Regions from separate parts of the Sphingomonas sp. PEI4 genome, predicted to be linked through region 2. Evidence: riboswitches for the same ligand, from Rfam matches in the RefSeq annotation. Region 2 holds a riboswitch; the other holds the start of a gene.
What was found. A riboswitch is a leader RNA that binds a small molecule or an ion and turns the genes downstream of it on or off. The one in region 2 is predicted to bind fluoride.
Positions count from the first base shown of each region.

Region 1: it holds a riboswitch for fluoride, as region 2 does, so the genes downstream of both, AC1MLZ_RS24665 (voltage-gated chloride channel family protein) here and AC1MLZ_RS25240 (voltage-gated chloride channel family protein) in region 2, are expected to answer to the same signal.

Region 1 is NZ_JBWXPI010000006.1:124,758-128,161, forward strand. It holds gene AC1MLZ_RS24655 (molybdopterin-dependent oxidoreductase) at 1-191, shown strand, start outside; gene AC1MLZ_RS24660 (hypothetical protein) at 205-681, shown strand; gene AC1MLZ_RS24665 (voltage-gated chloride channel family protein) at 692-2,056, opposite strand; fluoride riboswitch at 2,080-2,156, opposite strand; gene AC1MLZ_RS24670 (YidH family protein) at 2,397-2,837, opposite strand; gene AC1MLZ_RS24675 (sulfite oxidase) at 2,837-3,404, opposite strand, start outside.
Region 2 is NZ_JBWXPI010000008.1:25,130-28,533, forward strand. It holds gene AC1MLZ_RS25230 (YncE family protein) at 1-864, opposite strand, end outside; gene AC1MLZ_RS25235 (DUF305 domain-containing protein) at 866-1,264, opposite strand; fluoride riboswitch at 1,395-1,471, shown strand; gene AC1MLZ_RS25240 (voltage-gated chloride channel family protein) at 1,495-2,853, shown strand; gene AC1MLZ_RS25245 (DUF190 domain-containing protein) at 2,879-3,262, shown strand.

The sequences.
Region 1 (3,404 bases), on a different replicon from region 2:
TCGGCCCCGATCACGGCAAATACAGTTTCCGCCGCTGGGACGCGCAGGTGCCGCTCACGCATGCGGGCCCGACCAGGCTGATGTCGCGCTGCTGGAACACCGCCGGCATCGCGCAGCCGATGACGCCGATCTGGAACCCGGGCGGGTTCATGCGCGGCAACATTGAAACCACCAACATCGTCGTCGGCTGAGGAGCGCTCCCCCATGAAAACGCCTTCCATCGGCACGCTGTCGTTTGGGTTCGTCGGCGCGACCGTCGTTCTGCTACTTGCGATCGGTGCCCCGAACAGCCGCATAGCCCCGCCGCCTGCCGCCCCGGCCGCACCACCGCCGCCAAGCGTTTCGGCGCGCGGCTTCTCGCTGGCGTCCACCTCGGTCGATCTCCCGACCGACGAAGGGCAATATCCGGCTGGTCCGCATGCGGACGTCATCAACGCCAACTGCACCTCGTGTCATTCGGCGAGCATGGCGCTGAACCAGCCGCCACTCTCTTCCGACCAGTGGACCGCGGAGGTCACCAAGATGCGCGAGGTCTACAAGGCTCCCGTTGCACAGGCTGACGTGCCGGCGATCGTCGCTTATCTGACCGCCATGAGCGCAAAGCAGCCGGGTGCCGCGAAGGGCAAGGCGCAAGACCCCGATCCGAAGGCTGCGCCCGACGTATCGGGGGGATCAGGCTAAGCCCATCAACTCACGACACGCGGTTCTGCGCGCGAAGTGCTGTGCAGCGTGTACGTGTCTCGCGCAGTGTTGCATTGGGGGCAAGGCCGTTCGCGGGCACCTTGGGTATCGCAACGCGCTGCGACAGGTAGATGCCGTTGTGGCCCGAGCAGAGATAGGCCACGAAACAGGCGACGGCGATCGGCACCGCATAGCCGGCGCCGAACAGTTCGATTCCCATGAAGGTGCAGGCGAGCGGGGTATTGGCGGCCCCGGCAAAGACCGCGACAAAGCCGATCGCGGCGAACAGGCCCGTCGGCACGCCCAAGAAAGGCGCCAGCGCGTTACCGAGCGCTGCGCCGATGAAGAACAACGGCGTGACTTCACCGCCTTTGAAACCCGCGCCGAGCGTAACGACGGTAAACAGGAGCTTGATCGCCCAACTCCACGGATGCGTGTCCGGTCCGAAGAAGCTGGCGATGGTAAGGCTGTCGGGCCTCGCTGCCAGGACACCCAGGCCCAGATAGTCGCGCGTGCCGAACAAGAAGACGAGCGCGATAACGAAGACCCCGCCGATCACTGGACGTAGCGGACCATAGGGAACAATCCGCTTGAGCCATCCCCCGACCAGGTGGTTGGCTTCGGCGAAGGCCAGACCAACCAGTCCGAATATGATCCCCGCAACACCTGCCTCCGTCACGAGCAGCGCATCGACCGGTATCGACGCGCCGATCGGGTAGACACCGTGATGGATACCCCAGGCGAGGCACGTCCAATCTCCGACCAGCGCCGCAACGAGGCAAGGCACTAGCGCGGAGTATTCGACGCGGCCGATCGCCAGCACTTCGAGCGCGAAGACCGCGCCTGCGATCGGCGTGCCGAAGACCGCGCCGAACCCGGCTGCGATACCCGTCATCAACAGGATGCGCGTGCCGCCCGCATCGAGGCGGAGCGCGCGGCCGAAACCGCTGGCAAGGCTTCCGCCCAATTGGACGGCGGTGCCCTCACGTCCGGCCGAGCCACCGAAAAGATGCGTCACCACTGTGCCGAAGAAGATGAGCGGCGCCATCCGCAGAGGCACCCCGCCACCAGGCTCGTGGATCTGCTCCACGATCAGGTTGTTGCCGCCCTCCACCGAGCGCCCGGTGAGATGGTAGAGCAATCCGACCACGAACCCGCCCACCGGCAGCAGATAGAGCAGCCAGGGCGATGCGAACCGCAGTCGCGTAACGGTATCGAGGCTCAACAGGAACGCCGCACATAGCGTCCCGACGAGTGCCGCCATGGGCAGCAGGATCAGCGCCCAGCGCAGGACAGAGATCGCATGGTCGTGACGATCGCGCACGAATGCCGCAACGTTCAGCGTGTCGACCAGATTGCGAAAGGTAGCGCGCACAATTCCTCCTTGCTGCCTGACGGCGCCAAGTAGGAATCATCAGCTCATGTCAGAGCGGTTCGGCCAAATTGCCCGGCAGAAATCCAGTGCCGAGATCGATCTATGAGACGTTTGCCCCAACCGTCAATGGGCATGTTGGTCGGGCAAATGCTCGGACCTGTCAGTCGCCAGGGTCTATCTGAGCCCGTTATATGGACCGACCCGGGTACGCTACATGCGGGACCGATCGGTTTCGACCCGCGCGTCGTTTTCGGGCTGCGTCACAAGGGGCGATACCGCACGAAAGCCGCCGATGCGCTGCCGGGTCTGATCGGCCCGTAGCGTGGTTAGCGCTGCTGCGCTACGAGCGCGCCGTCCAGATGCCGACGAGCGCGGCCAGCGACACGAGCATAAGAAACCCGTTCATTACCAGGAGCAACGCCGCTGGCAGGCGCTTGATGTCGGGTCGTGGCGGCGGGGCGCCGGCACCCATCTCGCGCCACACCGCGGCGACAAAGCAAAAGGCGCTGAACAGGATCAGCATGGTCCCGGTCGCCGTCGCCAGCCACGGGAACACGACGTCCTTGAGCAGCGCGCGCGCGCCGATCCCGGAAGCGAGCGCCGCCAGTCCGGTACGCACCCAGGCGGCATAGGTGCGTTCACCGGCGAGGATTGTGCGGTCTGCGGCAAGCTCCGTGCGACGATCAGCGCTGTCCACCTGCTGGACTGCGCTGTCCTTCAGCGTGCTCGCGCTCTCCGCCAGCTTCGCATGGGCCCGATCGGCGTCGTGCGGCGCGTTCATCAGCCGGCGGTGACGGTGATGCGATGCCAAGCGGTCGAGAGATAGCCGGCGAAGTTCCAGATCGCCTCGGGTCGTTCGGGCTGCATCTGCCCGGCACCGTCGACGGCGCGCACGACCAGGACGTGGAGTCCGGGAGACAGATCGACCGTGACGTGCCACTGTGTCCAGCTCCAGGGTGCATCGGGTTCCGTGGTCAGTTCCGCCTGCAGCCAGTCGGTGCCTCCATTGACGGAGACCTCGACGCGAGAGACCGCTCGGCCGAAGGCGATCGCATAGCCCGCGATTCCGCACGCGCCGGCGCCGACATGCCCGCCGTCCACGGGCGAGCAGATCGCAGCGTTGAGCGGCATCTCCTCGATCGTCAGGCCCTCATCCCAGTCTGCGTCCTCCTTCGCTACCGATGCCGGAAAGAGTTTATAGTCCTTGGCCTGGATCGGCGCATCGGATGGGCGATCGCGCACCTCGATGCGCGTCAGCCACTTGGCGCTACGAACGCCCGCATAACCCGGCACGACGAGCCGCAGCGGTGCGCCATGTTCGGGGGCCAGCGCCTCGCCGTTCATCGCC
Region 2 (3,404 bases):
CGGCGTGAAGTCGGACGTGCGGAACACCTTGACCACATTCTCTCCGCCGACCGTCACATACGCGAACTGCCCCTTGGCCGTGCGGGCGAAATTGACATGGTTCGTGATAGGCCCGGTATCCAGCACCTTCAGGATCGCGAAGGGTGGCCGAGCATCGAATGCGACCGTCTTGCCGATGTCCTTCAGCGTAAACCACACTTGCTTGCCGTCCGGCGTCGCGGCGATGTTGGGGCAGAAGGGGCTTGGCTGCGCCACCTGTCCGACCTGCGCGTGGGTCGCGACATTGAACACAGCCAATACCGGATTGAACGAAGAGCAGACATAGCCGTACCGGCCATCGGGAGAGAAGATCGTCATGCCCGGACCACCGGGCGTCTTGATGCGCCCCGTCTCCTTGTACGTCGTGGGGTCGAGCACGGCGATATAATCCTCGCCGCGGACCGTGACCCACACCTCCTTGCCGTCCGGCGTGAAGAACGCCTCGTGCGGACTGCGCCCGACATAGGTCGTGTGCTTGACGGTGTTGGTGGCGGTGTCGATCCACGACACGGCGTTCGATCCGATCGACACGACCGCCAAGGTCTTCCCGTCCGGCGAGAAGCCCAGGCCGTGAACCAGCACCTGTCCCTTGTAGAGCGGGGAGAAGTTCATCGGCTGGGGATCGCCGAGTTTGATGACGCCGAGCAGCCGGTTGTCGGCCGGGTCGGTCACCGACACCGTGTTGGAGAATTGTTCAGACGCATAGACGCGGTCGCGGTGGCTGACGGGCATGTCCTTAGCGTTCCACGGCGCCTGCTGGGCCATGGCGAGGCCCGGTGCGGCGCTCATCAGCAAGGCGGCCGAGCGCAGGATGGTCCGGATCATGTCAGTGCTCCATAGGGCTATGGTGGTCGCCGCCCTGCGTCGGGGCTGGCGTCGAAGGCGGTAGCGGCTGGCCGATCGCCAGCTTCATGGCGGCGATCTCCTGCTGCTGATCGATGATGATTTCCTGCGCGATGCGCTTGAGCTGCTCGTTATGGCCGTAGCGCAGCTCCGCCACCGCCATATCGATGGCACCCTGATGATGCGGAAGCATCATCGCCACGAAGTCGCGGTCGACGTCACCGGACGGCTTGACCATCATGCCCGCCATCATCCGGTCCATCGCGACAGACATCATGGTAGCGTAGCCATCGGCGGGGGCGGCCGCGACTGCGCCGGTAAGTAGGGCCGAAGCCGTCAGACCCAGCATCCAATCTCGTCTACGCATAAGCCTCCAGCGCATCGGTCTCGAAAGCGTAGACGATGCTCGTCGGGGTTTATTCCGTGGCCAAAGCCATTTTATCGGTCCTCACCAAAACGATAGTCTCATGCTTCTGCGGTTGGTTGACCGGGTCGCGGTCGGACAGCATATGCGCAGGCACGGCGATGGATTTCCGCCGGGCCATTCGGTCGAACCGCCCTCGCAAGGGCCGATGATTCCTACCAGGCGCCGCAAGGCAGCAAGGAGGAATCGTGCGCGCGACATTTCGCAATCTCTATGACCAGTTCAACATGGCAGCGTTCATTCGCGATCGCCGCACCCATGCCACGTCGGTACTGCGGTGGGCTTTGATCCTGGTCCCGATGGCCGCAGCGGTGGGAACGCTCTGCGCGGCCTTCCTGCGGAGCCTCGACGCCGTAACCCGGCTTCGCTTCGCCTTTCCCTGGCTGCTCTACCTGCTGCCGATCGGCGGGTTCGTGGTCGGACTGCTCTACCATCTGACAGGGCGCTCGGTCGAAGGCGGCAACAACCTCATCGTCGAGCAAATCCACGAACCGGGGGGCGGCGTGCCGCTGCGCATGGCTCCGCTCATCTTCTTCGGCACGGTCGTGACACATCTGTTCGGGGGATCGGCGGGACGTGAAGGCACCGCCGTGCAGTTGGGCGGCAGTCTTGCCAGCGGGTTTGGACGCGCGCTCAGATTGGATGCGGAAGCGACACGCACCCTCCTTATGACCGGGATCGCGGCTGGGTTCGGCGCGGTCTTCGGGACGCCGATTGCGGGCGCGGTCTTTGCACTGGAGGTGCTGGCGATCGGTCGGGTCGAGTATCGCGCGCTGGTGCCATGCCTGGTCGCGGCGCTGGTCGGTGACTGGACCTGTCTTGCCTGGGGCATTCATCACGGCGTCTACCATGTCGATGCGCTGGTGCCGGTCGACGCGCTGCTCGTCGCCAAGGCCGGTGTCGCCGGCATTGCCTTCGGTCTGACCGGGCTGACCTTTGCCGAGGCCAATCACGCGCTGGGCGGATGGTTGAAGCGCGTGATCCCCTATGGCCCACTACGACCCGTTATCGGCGGGCTGGCCGTGATTGCGCTGGTCTGGCTGCTCGGAACCCGCGACTATCTTGGCCTGGGTACGCTCGCCGCGACACCGGACAGCCTGACCATCGCCAGCTTCTTTGGTCCCGATACGCACTCGTGGAGCTGGGCGCTGAAGCTGCTCTTTACCGTCGTGACCCTGAGCGCGGGCTTCAAGGGGGGCGAGGTCACGCCGCTGTTCTTTATCGGCGCGGCGCTCGGCAATGCGCTCGCGCCGATGTTCGGAGTACCGTCGGGGCTATTCGCAGCGATCGGCTTCGTCGCGCTGTTCGCGGGCGCGGCCAACACACCGCTGGCTTGCACGTTCATGGGGATCGAGTTGTTCGGCGCGGCCTATACGGTGCCGATCGCAGTCGCGTGCTTCGTCGCCTACCTCTGCTCAGGCCACAACGGCATCTACCTGTCGCAGCGCGTCGCTGTGCCAAAGGTACCTGCCGCACACCTCACACCCGACGCGACCCTGCGCGATGCCCGCACGCACCGCGCTTCTCGCCGGCGCACGCGCGCCTGATCCTGTTTCCTGTCGAAAGCCCGTCATGCCCAATCGTTTCACCGTCCATCACCGCGAAGTCGGGATGCTGCGCATCTATCTGAAACCGTCCGACAAGATCGGCCCGCGTCGCTTCTGGGGGGCAAAGCCGCTCTATCGCGAGCTGATTCGCACCGCGAAGGCGGACGGCATCATCAACGCCGTCGCGCAAAATACCCATTACGGCTTCAGCAATCACGAACCGATCCGGGAGAACGGCTCGGAAATTGCCGATCCGCATCTGACGATCTGTGTCGAACTGGTCGGCGATCGCGATCAGCTCGACCTCTTCTGTCGCCGGCATGGAGATCTGATCGGCGACAAGGTGATCGTCTACAAACGACTGGAGCATTGGACTATCACGCGCAAAACTGAGCTAACCAGAGCCTGATCGGCGTTCCCGTAAAGGAACCTCCAACGGGACGACCGTGACCGACACAAAAATCCGCTGTATGCCCGCCGGGGCTTTCCCAAAATATGTTCCCGAAATATGAGTCCCGAAATTCGCTGTTTGAGATGGGATAACGGGACTC